DNA from 2 places in the Pseudoalteromonas sp. RB2-MNA-CIBAN-0110 genome. Region 1 is predicted to be linked to the other one. Evidence: predicted binding sites of a transcription regulator. Region 1 holds the regulator's gene; the other holds the start of a gene.
What was found. The regulator sigma-54, encoded in region 1, starts transcription at its own class of promoters, with help from an activator protein. The targets are predictions, from matches to a motif close to GTTGGCACGNNNNTNGNNT.
Positions count from the first base shown of each region.

Region 2: a site for sigma-54 is predicted at 1,669-1,687, ahead of glnA (glutamate--ammonia ligase). Genes of this name have one in related genera too.

Region 1 covers NZ_JBEOOQ010000014.1:66,882-77,605, forward strand. Annotated here, with positions in the region: gene AAEY68_RS09120 (ATP-binding cassette domain-containing protein) at 1-500, opposite strand, end outside; gene AAEY68_RS09125 (calcium/sodium antiporter) at 756-1,724, shown strand; gene AAEY68_RS09130 (KpsF/GutQ family sugar-phosphate isomerase) at 1,728-2,699, shown strand; gene kdsC (3-deoxy-manno-octulosonate-8-phosphatase KdsC) at 2,700-3,251, shown strand; gene lptC (LPS export ABC transporter periplasmic protein LptC) at 3,248-3,802, shown strand; gene lptA (lipopolysaccharide transport periplasmic protein LptA) at 3,792-4,337, shown strand; gene lptB (LPS export ABC transporter ATP-binding protein) at 4,334-5,059, shown strand; gene AAEY68_RS09155 (RNA polymerase factor sigma-54) at 5,129-6,628, shown strand; gene hpf (ribosome hibernation promoting factor) at 6,654-6,941, shown strand; gene ptsN (PTS IIA-like nitrogen regulatory protein PtsN) at 6,946-7,398, shown strand; gene rapZ (RNase adapter RapZ) at 7,417-8,262, shown strand; gene AAEY68_RS09175 (HPr family phosphocarrier protein) at 8,305-8,577, shown strand; gene mgtE (magnesium transporter) at 8,708-10,066, shown strand; gene AAEY68_RS09185 (protein disulfide oxidoreductase) at 10,123-10,674, shown strand.
Region 2 covers NZ_JBEOOQ010000037.1:37,246-47,969, reverse strand. Annotated here, with positions in the region: gene typA (translational GTPase TypA) at 1-1,235, opposite strand, end outside; gene glnA (glutamate--ammonia ligase) at 1,743-3,149, shown strand; gene AAEY68_RS16310 (DUF4124 domain-containing protein) at 3,263-3,784, shown strand; gene glnL (nitrogen regulation protein NR(II)) at 3,867-4,937, shown strand; gene ntrC (nitrogen regulation protein NR(I)) at 4,952-6,337, shown strand; gene AAEY68_RS16295 (cyclic nucleotide-binding domain-containing protein) at 6,367-6,825, shown strand; gene AAEY68_RS16290 (hypothetical protein) at 6,827-7,492, opposite strand; gene AAEY68_RS16285 (hypothetical protein) at 7,549-7,836, opposite strand; gene AAEY68_RS16280 (RNA-binding S4 domain-containing protein) at 8,082-8,465, shown strand; gene AAEY68_RS16275 (hypothetical protein) at 8,567-8,995, shown strand; gene acnA (aconitate hydratase AcnA) at 9,198-10,724, shown strand, end outside.

The DNA.
Region 1 (10,724 bases):
ATTAGCTCTGGATCAAGTGCTATAGCGCGCGCAAGTGCAGCACGTCTTGCCATACCGCCCGATAACTCAGAGGGCATTAAATCTTTAGCGCCACGTAGCCCAACCGCTTGCAATTTCATTAATACAACTAATCGAATAAGGTCTTCACTTAGCTTTGTGTGCTCTCTTATAGGAAACGCAATATTGTCAAATACCGACATATCAGTAAACAGCGCACCACTTTGAAAAAGCATGCTCATTTTAGTACGTGCTTCGTATAACTCTTTACGAGACATTTTAGGGATGCTGCCACCTTCAAATAAAATATCACCTGAATCTGGTTTAAGCTGACCACCAATTAAACGCAACATAGTGGTTTTGCCAATTCCGCTTGGCCCCATGATCGCAGTAATTTTACCTTTAGGAACGCTAAAACTCATATTTTTATATATAGTTCTATTGCCTCTCGAAAAGCTAACATCCTTGACTTCTACTATTGATTGCGACAAGTCGCTCTCCATAAAAATGTTCACTAGTGCACCTATTTTAAAGCTTTTTTGTCAAAGATGGAAAAAACAATTCGTAAGATTTTGTAATACATCCATGAAAAGGATTATAAGACTCGCTCAAAACAGCTTAACCCCGGCTTAAATTTTTAAATTAGCTGTTTAAAAGCAGCATTGTTACCTAGTTGACCTTACTCTTTTATTTATACTTTCATCTTGGCTTTTGTTACTATTCGCGCCATCCGTATTTTGTATAACTGGCTTAACACAATGGTTACCTCGTTTGTTATTTTAATTCTTGGTTTTGCAGCTCTTGTTTGGAGTGCAGACAGGTTTGTTTATGGCGCTGCGGCTCTTGCTAAAAACTTTGGTGTACCTACACTTATTGTTGGTCTAACCGTGGTAGCTATGGGCTCTTCAGCACCCGAAATGATGGTTTCAGCCTCTGCCGCTCTGGCTAACAAAACCGACACAGCGGTTGGCAATGCTGTTGGCTCTAATATTACAAACATTTTACTTGTGTTAGGTATCACTGCTCTATTTCGCCCTCTTTCAGTTTCATCTAGTACGTTAAAACGTGAAATGCCATTAGTGATGCTCGTATCTTTAGCTACTTGGTATGTGTTCTCAGATAACTACTTTTCATTTAATGAAGGTGTTGCACTTTTGGTTGGCTTTATCGTATTCATCGGTGGGTTAATTATTGTATCTATGCGTGCGAAAAACCAAGATGATCCATTTGTCTCAGAAGCCTGCGACGACGTACCTAACGATGTACCTACGAAAAAAGCGGTATTTTGGTTAGTTGTCGGCATGATACTCCTACCTGTTAGCTCTCATTTTTTAATAGGTTCGGCTGTCGATATTGCTAAATACTTCGGCTTAAGCGACCTAGTCATTGGCTTAACAATTATTGCCATCGGTACTAGTTTGCCTGAACTTGCCGCTTCGGTTGCAGGTGTACTTAAAAATGAAGATGATTTAGCACTAGGTAATATTGTTGGCTCAAACATATTTAATATTCTAGCGGTATTACCACTTGCCGGTATTATTAACCCTTCTGCCATTGACCCATCATTAGTAAGCCGAGACGTATTAATTATGATTGGCGCAACACTTGCTCTTATTATTATGTCATTGAACTTTAGAGGCACCCAACGTATCAATAGAGTAGAAGGCGGCTTATTGCTAATAGCGTTTTTGGGTTACCAAGGGTATATTTTTAGTCAAGTAGGGTAAATGATGGCAACGCTAAATTTTATTGAACAAGGCCTTCGCGTTTTAGATGTTGAGCGCCAAGCACTTAGTGATATTGCACAATATGTAGATGAAAACTTTCATAACGCGTGCCAATTAATGTACGACTGCGAAGGCCGTATTATTGTCATTGGTATGGGTAAGTCAGGTCATATTGGCAATAAAATAGCGGCAACCCTTGCAAGTACTGGCAGTCCAGCATTTTTTGTTCACCCTGGTGAAGCAAGTCATGGTGATTTAGGTATGATCACTAAAAATGACGTGGTTATGCTTATTTCCAATTCAGGGGAGACCAGCGAAGTTTTAAATATCATTCCGGTTTTAAAACGACTTGGTGCCAAAATGATAGCGATGACTGGCAATACGCAATCAACCATGGCGACCCTTGCTAATGTACATGTGTGTATTAAAGTAGAAAAAGAAGCCTGTTCATTGGGTCTAGCTCCTACATCAAGTACCACTGCAACGCTTGCGATGGGCGATGCCATGGCAGTTGCATTATTAGAAGCTCGCGGGTTTACAGCTGATGACTTCGCGCTATCTCACCCAGGTGGTAGTTTAGGCAAGCGTTTATTACTTACTTTAAAAGATGTTATGCACAGCGGCGCAAATACACCTATTATTAGCGTTTCACAAACAGTTAAAGACGCCCTCATTGAAATGTCTGCTAAAGGTTTAGGTATGACAGCCATTGTTGATGAAAATCAGCAGCTCGTGGGATTATTTACCGATGGCGATTTGCGTCGTATTTTAGAGCAAAGAATTGATATTCATACAACACAAATAGATGTTGTTATGACTAAGTCATGTACTACGGCTACACAAGATATTTTAGCCGCTGAAGCGCTTAACATTATGGAACACAAACGTATAAATGGCTTAATCGTCGTCAATGAGAAAAACCAACCTATTGGCGCATTAAACATGCAAGACCTATTAAAAGCAGGAGTATTATAAATGCAATTTGAAGAACTCTATCAACCGCTGAGCGATGATGCAAAAGCACGCGCTAAAAAAGTAAAGCTACTTATATGCGATATTGATGGTGTATTTTCTGATGGCCGTATTTATCTTGGTAATCAAGGTGAAGAGCTAAAAGCATTTAATACAAAAGATGGTTTTGGCATTAAAGCGCTTATAAACAGTGGCTTTGAAGTGGCTGTAATTACTGGTCGTCATTCACAAATAGTGCAACAACGTATGAGCAGCTTAACCGTACAGCATATTTATCAAGGCCAAGAAAATAAGCTCATTGCCTATCAAGAATTAAAAGACAAACTCAACCTTAGCGATGAACAAATTGCTTATATCGGTGATGATGGTCCTGACATGCCCGTTATGGAATTAGTCGGCTTTGCTGTTGCAGTAAATGATGCCCATCCACTTATTAAACGTTTATCACACTATGTAACGCAAATGCCTGGCGGCTTTGGTGCAGTAAGAGAGCTCACCGACTTACTTATGCTTGAAAATGGTAAAGCATTGACTACACAAGGCACTAGTTCATGAATGCAGCGCGCATAATATTAAGCGTTTTATTCATTAGCTGTATGGTTTGGCTTTGGTACCCTTATTTTACACAAACAAATATTGTGCCTCAGACTGAGCCTGAAGTTATTGCCAAGCCTGATTACATAGCCATAGAACTCAAACAAACAGCCTATGACGAACAAGGTAAAATTAGTCACAAAGTCACTGCGGCTAAAATGGAGCTATATCAACAATTAGGTTTTACGTTTTTTGAAAAACCTATTTTTACTTTATATAACGAAAAGCAAACGTGGCAAATAAATGCAGACGAAGCAACATTATACGAAGACAAACAATTAATTTTAGAAGGCAATGTGGTTGCCAAAAACTTAACCGATAACGCCATGATAGACAAAATCAATGCTGATAATATTCAGGTAGATATAAAGCTATTAACAATGCGTTCGGAGCAACCCGTTATCATCACTGGACCCAATTTAAAAATCACTGGTAAAGGCCTAGAAGCCGACTTAAAAACCGAAGTGATAAAACTAATTAACCATACGCGAACCATATATTATGACCAATAAAATATTAAAATCACTTATTATTCCTACACTTATACTAGCGTTTAATAGTAGTGCTGCAGAGCAAAACACGCAACCGACTGCAAATCAAATTTCAATAAGCGCCGATAAGCAAGAAGGTCAATTAAAAGCTAATGTCGGGATTTTTGAGAAAAACGTTGAAATTATTCACGGTAATCGCCGTATCACAGCCGACCGCTTAGAAGTACATAAACGCGATGAACTTGGTGATAATAAACAATTATTAATTGCTACAGGTAGCCCTGCGCACTTTGAAGAAAAGCAATCAGATGGCACGACTATGAGCGCCAGTGCTGACGAAGTACGTTATGATGTATCTAAGCGTTTTTTAACGCTTGTTGGTAATGCACAAGTATCGCAAGCGGGACAAAAAATAAATGCTAAAAGCATTACCTACGATATAGAGCAGCAGCTAATCAGTGCCGAAAAAGATGAAAACTCAACTGACCGCGTTCACACAATTTTAGTGCCAATCGAGACTAAAAAAAGTAAAAAAAGCGACAAAGGTCAACCATGAGCACATTAAAAGCAGAGCTATTAGCAAAGAGCTATAAAGGCCGTGAAGTTGTAAAAAACGTCGGCCTTGAAGTCAAAGCTGGCAGTATTGTTGGCTTACTTGGCCCTAACGGCGCAGGTAAAACCACCACGTTTTATATGATAGTAGGACTTGTACCTAGCGACAAAGGTAAAATATCGATAGACGATAACGATATTACTCTTTTACCTATGCATAGTCGTGCTAGATTAGGCATTGGCTACTTACCGCAAGAGTCTTCAATATTCAGAAAGCTGACTGTTTATCAAAACTTAATGGCCATTTTAGAAACGCGCAAAGAGTTAAATAAACAAGCTAGAGAAGACACTCTCGATAAATTATTAGATGAATTTAGCATACAACACATTCGTGATAGCCAAGGCATGGCATTGTCAGGTGGCGAACGTCGTCGTGTTGAAATAGCACGTGCGCTGGCAGCAGATCCTAAATTTATATTACTGGATGAACCATTTGCAGGTGTTGACCCGATTTCGGTGTTAGACATAAAGAAAATAATAGAACATCTTAAAAATCGTGGGATTGGTGTATTAATTACCGATCATAACGTAAGAGAAACCCTTGATGTTTGTGAAAAAGCCTACATTGTTTCTCATGGGGAGCTGATTGCATCAGGTACTCCAGAACACGTATTAAATGATAAAACAGTACGCGATGTTTACTTAGGCGAGCAATTTAGGCTGTAACATTTACGCCATGTCTTTAAGCATCTGCTAGTATTAATTATAACAACATAAAAGGATTGTTAGAGATACATGAGGCAATCACTACAGCTGCGCATGGGCCAGCAACTTACAATGACTCCACAGCTGCAACAAGCTATTCGTTTGTTGCAACTCAGTACATTGGATCTCCAGCAAGAAATACAAGAAGCTCTCGACAGCAACCCGCTATTAGAGGTTGAAGAAGCAGACTATTCAGAAGACGCTGCAGGTAAAAACGAGCAAAAAGCAGATACAGATGACATAACTGTTAGCGCATCTGCCGATGATGCTCCAAGCGAATACGAACAAGATAGTGGTGAAGCACTTGCAAAAGACACGCTAAGTGACGACATGGCTATGGATGTTAGTTGGGATGAGTACATGAGTGCCGCCCCAGCAGCATCATCGGGTCCGATGCCTGAAGACGAATCAATATACCAAGGCGCCTCTACTGAAACGCTCCATGAGTATTTAATGTGGCAGTTACAACTAACGCCATTTAGCCCTACAGACGAAGCTATTGCTATTGCTATTGTAGAAGCCGTCGATGATTCAGGTATTTTAACACTAAGCTGCGAAGAGATTTTAGAAAGCTTTAATCAAGAAAACGAAGATGATAACGAAGTCGAACTTGATGAAATTGAAGCTGTATTAAAACGCATCCAACTGTTTGATCCTGTTGGTATTGCTGCACGTAGTTTACAAGAGTGTTTGTGTATTCAGCTAAACCAGTTTGATAAAGAAACACCTTACATTAATGAAACAAAAATGATTTTAACCGAGCATATTGATTTATTAGCTGCTCGTGACTATCGTACATTAATGAAGAAAACTAAGCTCAAAGAAGAAGAGCTTAAAGAAGTAATGACATTAATACATACTCTTAGCCCTAAACCTGCAGATACTATTGTAAGAGAAGAATCTGAGTATGTTATTCCTGATGTGTCAGTTAAAAAAATCAAAGGCCGCTGGGTTGTTGAGTTAAACCCAGACAGCATGCCTAAAATTCGTGTTAATAGCCAATACGCGGCAATGTCTCGCACTGTAAAATCCAGTGGTGACAGCCAGTTTATTCGCTCGCATTTACAAGAAGCTAAATGGTTTATTAAAAGCTTAGAAAGTAGAAACGACACGCTATTAAAAGTAACAAATTGTATTGTTAAGCAACAACAAGGCTTTTTTGAACACGGTCCTGAAGCCATGAAACCAATGGTTTTAAATGATGTTGCTGAAATGGTAGAAATGCACGAATCAACAATTTCGCGCGTAACAACCCAAAAGTATATGCACACACCCCGTGGTATATTTGAGCTTAAATATTTTTTCTCAAGCCATGTAAGCACCGAAAACGGTGGTGAATGTTCATCTACAGCAATCCGTGCGCTTATCCGAAAATTAATCGCAGCAGAAAATTCAGCAAAACCATTGAGTGATAGCAAAATAGCGGATATATTGGCTGAGCAAGGAATTAAAGTAGCGAGACGTACAATCGCAAAATACCGCGAATCTCTGGCTATTCCACCGTCAAATCAACGTAAAAGTTTGATTTAAGACGCAAAAAAAGAGGGTAATGCTTATGCAACTAAACTTAACTGGTCGTCACGTAGAATTAACCGATTCACTAAGAGACTATATTAATACCAAATTTGCGAAGCTAGAAAGACACTCTGATCATATTAATAATGTTCATGTCATTCTCGATGTAGAAAAATTAAATCAAAAAGCAGAAGCCACCATACACGTAAGCGGTGCTGAGCTATTTGCCTCTACAGAACATCAAGATATGTATGCCGCCATTGACTCGTTGATCGACAAGCTCGATCGACAAGTAATTAAACACAAAGAGAAGCTTGCTCGACACTAATATGATGAAATTAAGCTCACTTATATGCCAGGACTGCAGCAAAGCTGCGGTCCTTTTTAATAGCAAAAAAAGAATTTTAGAGTTCATTAGCGAACTTGCTCACGACAAACTTCCGTATTTACCGCAACAAGATATTCTTAATGCTTTAATGAGCAGAGAGAAACTCGGTAGTACAGGTATAGGGCGTGGCATTGCCATTCCTCATGGAAGAATGAGCGGTGCAGAAGAGCCTTTGGCTTTAGTACTCGTTAGCGAAACTCCAATAAATTTTGATGCAATCGATAATCGCCCTGTTGATATTTTCGTCGCACTCATCGTACCAGATGGCGATAACCAGCAGCACTTAAAGACTCTAGCAACCATTGCTGATAAACTAAACAACAAAGATTTTTGTAAACAGTTACGCAGTGCAAAATCAGATACTGAGCTTTACCAAGTTATTGTCAATCAATCATAGTTTTATAAAGGGTGTTAAATGGAGTTAATTATCATAAGCGGCCGCTCTGGTTCTGGAAAGTCGGTTGCTTTACGCGTTGTAGAAGATTTAGGTTATTATTGCGTAGATAATATTCCAGTTAACTTGCTTCCTTCATTAGTTCGCAGTGTGTCTGATAGCTATGATAAAATTGCTGTTAGCATTGATGTGCGTAACATCCCTAAGCAACAAGATGAATTTAACGATATTCTTGAATACTTGCCTGGCTTTGCAAAACCTACTTTATTTTATTTAGATAGCGACGATCAAACATTGATCAAACGTTTTTCTGAAACTCGTAGATTACACCCACTATCAATTGACTCGTTGCCTCTTGATTTAGCCATCAAAAAAGAAAAAGAATTACTTGATGTATTAATCACCCGCGCCGACTTTATGATAGATACAACTGATTTAAGCGTTCATCAACTTGCTGAATCTATTCGTGAAAAGATTTTAGGTAAAAAAGATAAGCAACTGATTGTCACGTTTGAATCGTTTGGTTTTAAATACGGTATACCAAAAGAAGCAGATTACGTATTTGATGCACGCTTTTTACCCAATCCACATTGGGAACCTGAATTAAAACCTTTAAATGGGTTAGATCAACCTGTTAAAGATTATTTGGCCAATCACAGCATAGTGCAAAAATTCACATGGCAAATTCAAACATTTGTACAAACATGGTTACCGCACTTAGAGCGAAATAACCGCAGTTATTTAACCATTGCCATTGGGTGTACAGGCGGACAACATCGCTCTGTATATTTAGCGCAAACTATCGGTGAAAGTTTTGCAATGACACATCCCAATGTGAAAATTCGCCATCGCGAACAAGAAAAATAATATAGCTGAATAATCACCTGTTCAGCTTAGGTAGAGTAAGTTATGCATTGTGAAGACACTTTTTTAATAAAAAACAAATTAGGATTGCACGCCAGAGCAGCCACAGTGCTTGCCCAATTGGCAGTGCAGTTTGATGCGACAATTACATTATTTCAAGATGACAAAGAAGCTGCAGGCGATAGCGTACTTGCATTAATGTTACTTGAAAGTAGCCAAGGCAAAGAAGTAAAAGTTGTATGTAAAGGCCCCGATTCTGAGCAAGCTTTACATGCTGTTGGAGAATTAATAGCACAACGTTTTAATGAACAAGAATAAACAGTTATAAAAATAATGCTCGCATTACTAATGCCCCAACTAAAACAGATATATAAAATAAATACGGTTAGTGACGCCAGTTAACTCACCTCTCCCCATAAAGTAATATAAAAATTTATAAAGGACGCCAATGCCTGAAGCTTTTGAACAAGATTACCCACTACAGCAACTAAAACAGGTGACTAAGTCACTCAATAGTGGTCAATTTGTTCAAGTTAGGCGCATGCTCGCAAAAACAGCTCCTTGTGATACCGCATTATTATTAGAATCATCACCACATAAAATTCGCCGACTCCTTTGGCAGTTGGTTGATCCTGATGTGCAAGGTGATGTTCTTGAAGAACTATCAGAAGATGTTCGTTTAGGCATTATTGCCCAAATGGAACCTAAGCACATTGCAGCCGCAACCGAAGATATGGGCCACGATGACTTAGGTGAAGTATTACGTAGTCTGCCAGACACCGTTTATAAAGACGTTGTTAGCGCGATGGACATTCAAGACCGTGAGCGTGCAACACAAGCACTTTCGTATCAAGAGCGTTCTGCTGGCGCGCTAATGAACACCGATACGGTGACCATTCGCCCTGATGTTACGCTTGATGTTGTACTTAGGTATATTAGGCTACGTGGCGAGTTACCAGAAGGTACCGATGACTTGTACGTTGTTGATAAGCATAACTGCTTTATAGGCGCTTTATCGCTGAGTACATTATTAACTAACCCGCCAGAAAAGATTGTTCGCGATTTAATGGATGAAGATTGTGAATCCATTCCAATCTCAATGGATGAAAGTGAAGTCGCGCAATTATTTGAACGTCATAATTGGATATCGGCCCCCGTAGTCGATGATAACGATCAGCTCCTTGGCCGTGTCACTATCGATGACATCGTTGACGTAATCCGAGAAGATGCTGAGCATAGTTTATTGGGCTTAGCCGGCCTTGATGATGAAGAAGATACCTTTGCGCCAGTACTAAAAAGCTCTAAAAAACGCTCAGTTTGGTTAGGTGTCAACTTACTAACTGCACTTGCAGCTGCTTTTGTAGCTAGCTTTTTTGAAGGCACTTTAGATGTTTTACCTATTTTAGCTGTACTTAACGGTATTGTCCCTTCTATGGGCGGTGTTGCAGGTAGCCAATCATTAACGCTTGTTATTCGTGGTATTGCGGTAGGCCATATAAATCAAACTAACCAACGCTTTTTAATGATGAAAGAGCTTGCTATTGGCGCGTTAAACGGTGTTTTGTGGTCGTTGTTAATAGCAGGTGTTATTGCCCTATGGCAATGGGATTTTATGCTTGGTGGCGTACTCGCCTTCGCTATGTTTATGAACTTAGTGGTGGCAGGTGTTGCTGGTGCGAGTATCCCTATTATTCTTAAAAGAATGAATATAGACCCAGCACTTGCAGGGAGTGTGGTGCTAACCACGGTGACAGATATTGTGGGTATATTCGCCTTTTTAGGTACTGCTACTTGGTTGCTGGTTTAAATTAGAAACCTTTGCAAATAACTAAAGTAAAAAACACTTAGGGTAAAGCTGCAACTATGACAACGGATATCAAAAATAAAAAAGACACACCTAAAAAAACGCCAAAACAAAAAGGCCTATCAATATTAAAAAGTGTGTTGATATATGGTTTCATATTTTTCGTAATTTATAACGCTGTAAATTGGTGGCGACAACCTGTTATGCCAGCAAATCCTCAATTACAATTAATAGATTATAAAGGGCAAAACATTGATTTGTCAGCAATGGGCCAAGATAAACCAACACTTGTCTATTTTTGGGGAACTTGGTGCCCTATTTGTAGCATTACCTCCCCTTCCATAAACGAACTCGCAAACGAGAATAACTACCCTGTCGTGAGCATCGCAATAAAATCAGGCTCGGATCAAAAACTACATGAGTATCTAAATGATCATGGCTACAGTTTTACCACTGTCAACGATCAACACGGTGAGATATTTGCCGATTGGCAAGGGCAAGTCACGCCATCTTATATAATCTTAAAAGATAATAAAATGACGCAAGGGCTAACAGGCATTCAGCCGTTATGGTCACTTAAATTACGTTTGTGGTTATCATCAACGTTTTAAGAAAAAACTAACTGCAAGTATATAGGCACTAAATATGTGCTATCTCAAGA
Region 2 (10,724 bases), on a different contig from region 1:
TGCTCGTCTTGACAGTCAATAGTAACTGTTTCAAACGGTTCTTCTAGAACGCCATCTACAGTACGTAAGATAACTTCTGGACGAGAAACTGAAAGCTCGTAACCTTCACGACGCATGTTCTCGATTAAGATACCTAGGTGTAATTCACCACGACCAGAAACACGGAAGCTATCTGGGCTACCAGTATCTTCAACGCGAAGTGCTACGTTGTGTACTAATTCTTTGTCTAAACGTTCACGGATATTACGTGACGTTACAAACTTACCTTCTTTACCACAGAAAGGTGAGTTATTTACAGAGAATGTCATTGTTACAGTTGGCTCATCAACACTTAGTGGTGGTAATGCTTCAACGTTTCCTGGGAAACAAACTGTATCAGAAATCTTAAGCTCACCAATACCTGTTACAGTTACGATGTTACCAGCGTAAGCTCTATCAGTTTCGATACGTTCAAGACCTAAGTAGCTTTGTACTGCGCCAATTTTACCATTACGTGTAGTGCCATCAGCACTGATAATAGTAACTTGTTGGTTAGGAGCAACAGAACCACGTTTAATACGACCAATACCAACTACACCAACATAAGAGTTGTAATCTAGTTGAGAAATTTGCATTTGGAAGTCACCTTCAGGATCTGCATCCGGTGGTGATACTTCGTCAACGATCATCTTGAACATAGGTTCCATGTTGTCTGATGGTACGTCTAAATCTAGTGTTGCCCAGCCGTTGATAGCTGAAGCGTAGATTACTTTAAAATCTAACTGTTCGTCAGTTGCGCCAAGGTTGTCGAATAAATCAAAGATTTGATCCATAACCCAATCAGGACGTGAACCTGGCTTATCAATTTTATTGATAACTACGATTGGCTTTAAGCCTTGCGCGAATGCCTTTTGCGTAACGAAACGCGTTTGTGGCATTGGACCTTCTTGAGCATCAACAAGTAATAATACTGAGTCAGCCATCGAAAGTACGCGTTCAACTTCACCACCGAAATCGGCGTGTCCCGGAGTATCTACGATATTGATATGGTAGTCGTTCCAAGAGATGGCTGTGTTTTTAGCCAAAATGGTAATACCACGTTCTTTCTCAATGTCGTTTGAGTCCATCACGCGCTCTTCGTTACCGCCGCGTGTTTCTAATGTACCTGATTGCTCAAGTAGTTTGTCAACCAGAGTTGTTTTACCGTGGTCAACGTGCGCGATAATCGCTATATTTCTTAACTTTTCGATGCTCATATATTTACTCAGAGAAATTAAATTCTCAATGATCCTGCAAGATCTACGCACTCATCCACGCTTTCGCGAGATGTCCCAGCATAGGATTTAAAAGGGCGCATATTATCCCTCATTAATGACATGGATGAAAGTTTATCCAATACATATTTTAAAACTTTCTCAATACTTTTACTAAGTATCTGTTTTATATATGACAATTATATGAATTAAATTTCAATATTTTTTTGAAAAACAGTCTTTTTGGCTATTTTTCCGATCTTTTTGTTACTCTTTTACATTTAGGTTATGCTAATTTCAGCTGATTAAATTAACAACAAATTACGCTCTGTAAATTTTGCACTAAAATGGAATATTTACGCACCAATATGGTGCGTTTATATATTCCATTTTGATGCAATGATATTTTTTTAATTTATAAACAGCCAGTTACAATAATGGCACAAAATCAGCTTAGTAAATACCAAAGCAATTATGCAGCAATAACAAAACCCAATAGTTGGAGGACACATGTCACAATCGGTTTTAGATTTTATTAAAGAAAATGACGTCAAGTTCATTGATTTACGCTTTACTGACACTAAGGGTAAAGAGCAACATGTATCGATTCCTCATCACCAAGTTGATGAAGATTTTTTCGAAGACGGTAAAATGTTCGACGGTTCTTCAATTGCAGGCTGGAAAGGCATAAACGAATCAGACATGGTATTAATGCCAGTTCCTGAGTCAATCAAACTAGACCCTTTCACTGAAGAAGCGACATTAATTTTACGTTGTGACGTAGTAGAGCCTTCTACACTACAAGGCTATGAGCGCGACCCGCGTTCTGTTGCTAAGCGTGCTGAAGATTACATGCGTTCTACAGGCATTGCAGACACTGTTTTATTTGGCCCTGAGCCAGAATTTTTCGTATTTGACGATGTTAAATACAAATCAGATATGTCTGGTTCTATGTACAAAATTGATTCTAAGCAAGCTGCTTGGAACTCAGATAAAGAATATGCAGATGGCAACACTGGTCACCGTCCAGGTGTTAAAGGCGGTTACTTCCCTGTTGCTCCAGTTGATGACTTCCAAGATTGGCGTTCAGCTACGTGTCTAGTTCTAGAAGAAATGGGCCAAGTAGTAGAAGCACATCACCACGAAGTAGCAACAGCAGGTCAAAACGAAATCGCTACTCGCTTTAATACAATGGTATTAAAAGCGGATGAAATTCAAGAAATGAAATATGTTATCCATAACATGGCTCACTTATACGGTAAAACAGCAACGTTTATGCCTAAGCCAGTTGTTGGTGATAACGGTTCTGGTATGCATTGTCACCAGTCTTTAGCTAAAGACGGTGTTAACCTTTTTGCTGGCGATAAGTACGGCGGTCTTTCTGAAGATGCACTTTACTACATTGGCGGCATCATCAAGCATGCTAAAGCAATTAACGCTTTCGCAAATGCGTCTACTAACTCGTACAAACGTTTAGTACCAGGTTTTGAAGCACCAGTTATGCTTGCATACTCTGCACGTAACCGTTCTGCATCAATCCGTATCCCAGTGGTTCCATCTGAAAAAGGTCGTCGTATTGAAGTACGCTTCCCGGATCCAACTGCTAACCCATACCTTGCTTTCTCAGCAATGCTTATGGCTGGCCTTGATGGTATCAAAAACAAGATCCATCCTGGCGATGCTATGGATAAAGATTTATACGACTTACCAGCTGAAGAAGCAGCAGAAATTCCAACTGTTGCAGCATCACTTGACGAAGCACTATCTGCACTTAGCGCAGACCGTGAATTCTTAACTCAAGGTGGCGTATTCACTGATGACTTAATCGATGCTTACATCTCACTTAAGTCTCAAGAAGTTGAAAAGCTTAACATGACAACTCACCCAGTTGAGTTTGAAATGTACTACAGCTGTTAATTAAGCTGTAAAAAATATGTGTGTTCTCAAGCCCGCTTTGCGGGCTTTTTTAATGGTAAAATTAGTCAATCTCCACTAAAGTTAAGTTACCGATAAAAATGCAGGGCTGCAGAGTGAATAACAAGATTTTATTACTATTAATTACTTTAGGATTAAGTAATTATGGTTATGCCGGTGAAACAAAAATATACGCTTGGAAAGATAAAAATGGCGTATTAGTGTTCTCAGACACCCCTCATAAAGGGGCCCAAGAGGTAAAGCTCACCAGCCAAGATCTTAATATGCCTGCAACAAATACTGACATTTTTGACGAGCAACCTCAGCCTCAACAAGCGGCCTTTAGTATTGCTATTTCCTCACCTGATCATAACCAGACTATTCGTGAAAATACCGGCACTGTTTATGTAACTAGCCGAATAAAACCACGCTTTGAAACTGGTTTTACTATACAACTTTTTATTGATGGTAAAGCACACGGCCCAGCCAGTGACAGCTCAACCTTTGCAATTAGAGATGTAGAACGTGGTCAGCACACGCTACAATTAAAGCTTTTTAATAGTAAAAACCAAGTTATTGCTACAAGCGAACCCTGCATATTTTTTATGCACCGAAAAGGGCTAAACCTAGGTAACTAAATTGGGGCATTACTAAACGTGCAGCAGTGTATTTAACCATATAACTTGCTTGCAAACATCCACGCACTAAAATGGTGCAGCTATGATTAATAATAAAAACTTTAGCCCTGAGCTACTCGATGCCATTTGGCAAAATCAAACAACCGCTATCATGTTACTTGATAAAAACTTCACCGTTGTATATGCCAATACTAGTACTAGCGAGCTGCTTGGCCTTGGTAATAAGCGCCTATTAGATCAACCGTTTGATAGCCTTTTTAACTACCATTCAATCGATTTACAGCGTATAGAACAATACTCACTAGTTGAAGGCGTAGATTGCCAGCAGCATAGAGCTGACGTGGTTTTTAGCGATTCTCGCCATGCAAAAGTAGCCGTAAGTACACGACAAATTAAGTTTAATGGCTCGCTTTATATTTTATTTGAGTGGCGCCAAACCGATGACGAAATTAAGCACGACCAAGCGTCTAATCAAATGCATCAATATCAAGCTGCCCGAAACCTAATTAGAGGGTTAGCTCACGAAATTAAAAATCCTTTAGGTGGAATTCGCGGAGCGGCGCAGTTATTGCAGTATGAGGTTGATCAACAAGAAAGAGATCAATGTGCTGAGCTCATCATTGAGCAAGCCGACCGATTACGCGAGCTAGTAGATAGGCTTTTGGGGCCCAATCAACTTCCTCAAAAATCGTATGGCAATATACATCAATCACTTGAATCAGTTGCAAGGCTAAGTACGTTAGATAATTGTTCTAACATTAGCTTAGTTAAAGATTACGACCCGAGTATTCCTGATGTATACATTGATCAAGGCAAAATTCAGCAAGTGGTATTAAACATTGTTCGAAATGCCCAACAGGCGCTTGTAGATGGCGGTGAAATAACAATAAAAACCCGCATTAATCATCAACATCGTCGCCCAGGTAAAGCACCTAAAAAAGCCTTGTTGATCCAAATATCTGATAACGGACCAGGTATTGATCCCAGTGTACGCGAAACACTGTTCTACCCTATGATCACCAATAAAGAAGGTGGCTCTGGGTTAGGACTCTCAATAGCGCAAACACTGATAGATCAACATGATGGCTATATAGAATGTGATAGCTGGCCTGGACATACTGAATTTAATATCTATCTGCCCTTTGCAGATTAATGTTTGGAGTTTGCATGAAAACAGTTTGGCTTGTAGATGATGATGCTTCTATTCGATTTGTACTTGAAAAAGCACTAACCCGTGCAGGGTTTAACACAGAGAGCTTTGCTAATGCGCAAGATGTACTAAGCGCACTAAAGTTTAGCCAACCTACTGTTTTAGTTTCTGACGTACGAATGCCTGGTATGGATGGTATGGCGTTGCTTGAACTTATTGCAGAGCAAAACCCTGGGCTGCCGGTTATTATAATGACTGCGCACTCAGATTTAGACTCAGCTGTAAATGCATTCCAAAAAGGTGCTTTTGAATACCTCGCTAAGCCGTTTGATTTAAACGAAGCAGTGGCGCTAGTCGAAAGCGCATGCAGAGCAAACTCCACTAAAAAAACTAAGCGAAAGCAAGCTCCACCAAAAAGTGCCCACATAATTGGTGAAGCGCCCGCAATGCAAGAAGTGTTTAGAGCGATAGGTAAACTATCGGCCTCTAGCATGAGCGTATTAATAAATGGCGAATCTGGAACAGGTAAAGAACTTGTCGCCAGTGCGCTGCACAATCATAGCCCACGTAAAGAAAATCAATTTATTGCACTTAACATGGCAGCCATTCCAAAAGAGCTTGTTGAGTCAGAGTTATTTGGCCACGAAAAAGGCGCATTTACGGGCGCCGACAGCGTGCGTAAAGGCCGCTTTGAGCAAGCCAATGGCGGCACACTATTTTTAGATGAAATTGGTGATATGCCACTTGATGTACAAACACGTTTATTACGCGTTCTTGCCGATGGTGAGTTTTATCGCGTTGGTGGCCATCAAAGTATAAAAGTAGATGTGCGTATTATTGCGGCTACGCACCAAAACCTTGAAGATTTAGTTAAACAGGGCAAGTTTAGGGATGATTTATTCCATCGTCTTAATGTTGTGCGCCTACGTTTACCTGCTCTTCGAGAGCGTACTGAAGATATAGAAAGCTTATCGCAACACTTTTTACATAAAAGCGCTAAAGAGCTACAAGTAGAAAGCAAAGTGCTGAGCCCTAAGGCAACTGAGCAATTACGCTTATTTAATTGGCCAGGCAATGTACGCCAATTAGAAAACACCTGTCGCTGGCTTACTGTAATGGCACCGGGTGAGCTTGTAAGCGAGCAAGACTTACCGCCAGAGATTCTGGATGCTTCGCCAACCCAGGAAGAAGGTGATTGGCTAGATGCGTTTCAGCAATGGCTTAATCAAGAGCTTAAACAAGGCAAAGAAAATATTTGGCCTGACATTCAAGCCCAGCTAGAAACTCGCTTAATTAAAACCGCACTGGCTAATTGTTCTGGTCATAAGCAAGATGCTGCTATAAAAATTGGTTGGGGACGCAACACGTTGACCCGAAAATTAAAAGAGCGCAATATTAGCTGATTAAACGCTTTTAACACATTTGGTTATTGATGAAGCTAATCGAACATATTCCATTATTCAAACAAATGGAAATTATAAACAGGCTGCACTTTTTTAAAGAATTTACGCTCAGCGAGCGCCAAGTCTTATTAGAGTCGTTCGGCCTGTTGTATTTAGTAAGCCAGCATCAATTTTTATTTAAGCAATACGATAACGACAAACGTTTGTACATTGTACTTAGCGGCGCGTTATTAGTATTTAAACATAATCATTTGCTAGAACTTGGCACTATAGAGCCCGGTGAATTTATAGGTGAAGGTGCCTTTATAAATAACCGAGAGCGTAGTACTAGCGCTCGCGCTAAAACCGACAGTATAGTCCTCGCTATTACCCCTGAAGCACTCACTCGTTTACCTAATGTTATCCGCGAAAAAATTAAAGACCGAATTATAGAAGGTATGAGTCTGCGCATTGCCAAACTAAGCGAGCATATAGAAACTCACGGTTAGTTCAGTCCATATAAACAATTTGCAATGAGCAATCAAGCCAACTGGGGTTACTAACATGGGCTGTAAACGTGTAAGTATCTGATGGTTTATCGCCAAAGGGCGTATTTATAAGTGGTTGCGAGTGGCGATATGTTTGCGAATAGGTTTTATAATAAATGACAACGTAACCGTATAAAAACTCCCAACCTAACCTTACAACAGCGCCACTGGGTAAGCTAAAGTCAGCATATTTATCTGTAAATGTGACGAGTAAATCATTGTACTTGTCTTCGCTGCATTGAGTTGTTCGTAACTTTTTAGGCATAACAAAGGTTGTACCCGCCACTGCATTTTTTAGATAAAAGCCTATATTGCCATCACCATAAAAATGATTTGAACGCGTTGTATAGTTAACTTGTGGCTCGTAACCTAGCCCCTGCATAATAGTAGCTAACTGCTCAGTCTCTTTTGGGTAAATTTTGTCACTTGATAAGAGTAATGTAGCCTCACCAAAATCAGGTGGGATTGCCAGCTCTACATATTCATAAGGGAGCGATTGTGTTTTTAGCGCAGCATCGAGCTGGTTGCGCTGTTCATCTTGCAAGTTTTCACTAAATACATACACGGTAGGTTGTTGGCACGCAGCTAATAGTAATGCCAACACACATATTAAAATTCCATTTTTCATAGTTACCCCTTTTTGATTACAATTGTAGTCTATTAAAGGTAACTATTTATCGCAATTTAATTTGTTTGGCTATCTAACCAAGCATCAACACTTTTGCGAGTATATAAAACTTCTTTAAATAAACGATGACGTTCAAACTCGAGTTTTGTTTTTCTCGTGGCATCACCACTAACTAAACGGCTATGGGTATCATTGAACTTTGAAATTACAGAAAAACCGCGCTCATCTTGATCAGCTTGCTTTTTTACAGAATTAGCAAGGTGCTCTCTAACATCGTCAGCAGTTAACATACCTGAATTGTCTAATCCCATTAGCTCTTTTTTCATTGCCAATCTTACGCCCATTTCCTACTCCATTTAATGAAAACTATTTAATCCGCCAAAGTTTTAGCAATTAGCAGGCCATACGTAAAATTAACTGCTGCAAAGGTTACTCTTCAATTGCTTCAGTTTTTTTAAAGACAGATAAAATACATAAAAAATTTCATAGCTATTTAAGTATTACAATTAGCGAAAGTCACTTGCTTTGGTGCAAAAGTAGCTGCAAGCCTTTATACTACAGCTTGTGCGTTACCCCACCGAGAGCAAATATGAACGAAGAATATATAGAAATAGAATTAGAAGAAGAGCCGATTGAGCTCTGTAAATTATTAAAAGTACTAAACTTAGTTGAAGGTGGCGGCCAAGCTAAAAACCTAATTACCGAAGGCTATGTGGGTGTTAACCATGAAATTTGTACAATAAAGCGGAAAAAATTATACAGTGGCGATGTATTAGAATTTGATGGCGAATTTTTTAAACTTGCGCTAAGTGAAGACGCAAACCCTGCAGAAAAACCTGCGGTACAAACTCAAGCAGAGTCAAAGCAAGCTGCACCACAACCAACAAATCAGCCAGCTAAAAGTAAGCGTAAGCGAACTAAAAAACCAAAAGTAGATGATAAAACAGGTCGTCGTCCTATTTCATTTGGTTAAGCATTTAAAAGCCCTCTTTTTATATAAAAAGGTCAACTTGTATAGTTGGCCTTTTTACTCTTTAATAACCTAGTTAATAATAATAAAAACAAGGTTATAAAATGTCTGTCAAAACACCTGAAAATTGGTTTAAGTCCGTGGTATGGGCGGCACTCGTATGGAACTTACTTGGCGTTATTGCATTTGCTATGCACATGATGATGACACCCGAAATGATAAGTAAACTTCCACTAGATCAACAAGCTGCCTACTCTAACGTTCCTATTTGGTCAACTATTGCATTTGCTATAGCTGTATTTGGAAGCACTTTTGGTTGTCTGTTTTTACTTGCTAAAAACGCGCTGGCAACACCTACTTTTGCGCTATCGCTCGGCGCTATTTTAATTCAGCAATATTATAATTTTGTGGTCATAAACAGTATTGAGCTACTTGGCGCAAGTGCTGTATTTATGCCTATTTTTGTAATCGTTATTGCCATCGCTTTACTTTGTTTGAGTATTAAAGGTAAGCAACACGGTTGGTTACAGTAATTAATAAGGGTCGAAATAACTTTTGACCCTACCTCTTTCAAATCATCTCTTGAAATTAAACTTTTCAGCATCATCTCTACTATAGTAACTGTACAAAATTCATTCTCTAAACACGATTTTTTACACTGGTATGTACTTTGCAACTCGAACACTACAGAGGTCACTCTTCAAAATATTTTTCTAATTCATAAAGGGGCAAATAATGAATAATAGTTTCGATACCCAACATCAACTCACAATAAATGGTGAGCAATATCATATTCATTCTCTAAAAGGACTTGGCGACAAAGCGAAACGACTGCCCTTTTCCTTAAAAGTATTACTTGAAAACCTGCTTCGTAACGAAGATGGCGCAAATATAAAAGAACAAGACATTCAAGCCCTTCTTAATTGGGATCCTCAAGCAAAGCCTGCATCTGAAGTTGCCTTTACTCCCGCCCGTGTTGTTATGCAAGATTTTACCGGTGTACCCGCTATTGTAGATTTAGCCGCGATGCGTGACGCAATGGAAAAACTAGGTGGTGATCCTGCAAAAATAAACCCGTTATCACCTGCTGAACTTGTTATTGACCATTCGGTACAAGTAGATGGCTACGGAAATGATGGTGCATTTGATTTAAATGCAAAACTTGAATACGACCGAAATAAAGAACGTTATGAATTTTTACGTTGGGGACAAACCGCTTTTGATAATTTAAAAGTAGTGCCACCAGCAACCGGTATTGTCCACCAAGTAAACCTAGAATACTTAGCGCGCGTTGTTTTTAATGAAGAGCGCGACGGCAAAAAATTCGCTTACCCAGATACGCTTGTAGGGACTGACTCTCACACCACCATGATTAATGGCTTAGGTGTGCTTGGTTGGGGTGTAGGCGGTATTGAAGCTGAAGCAGCCATGCTTGGTCAGCCAATTAGCTTACTCATTCCACAAGTAGTCGGTATGAAGCTAAGCGGCCGCTTACCTGAAGGTACTACCGCTACAGATTTAGTGTTAACGGTAACCGAAATACTGCGTAACCATGGTGTAGTGGGTAAATTTGTAGAGTTTTATGGTGATGGCCTTGCCGACTTACCACTTGCCGATAGAGCAACCATAGCGAATATGGCACCAGAATACGGCGCTACGTGTGGTATTTTCCCAATTGATGATGAGACCATTAACTATCTTCGCTTAACAAACCGCGATGAAAGTCACCTAAAGGTAATTGAGGATTACGCTAAACATCAAGGCTTATGGCGTAACGATGGTGACGAAGCTAGCTATACCGATACACTCGAGCTTAAACTAGGTGATGTTGTACCAAGCCTTGCAGGCCCTAAACGACCACAAGATAGAATTTCCCTAGACAAGGCTAGTGAAGTGATTAGCCAGCATTTAAAAAACTTTCAAGATGAACGTATGGCTCGTCGTGATAATAGCGACGAAGAACAAGCTCGTATAGAAGGCGAAGGGCCAACAACAAACCCAGACGAACCAGTTAACGAAGCGCAGTTTATGGGCGCCGCTAAAGTTAAATTTAAAGGCCAAGAGTTTGAGCTAAACGATGGCGCTTGTGTTATTGCCGCAATTACTAGCTGTACCAATACTTCTAATCCGAGTGTAATTTTAGCTGCTGGCTTGGTTGCAAAAAAAGCAAAACAGTTAGGCATTAATGTAAAACCTTGGGTTAAAACATCACTTGCACCAGGCTCTAAAGTAGTTACCGACTACCTAGAAAAAGCAGGCCTG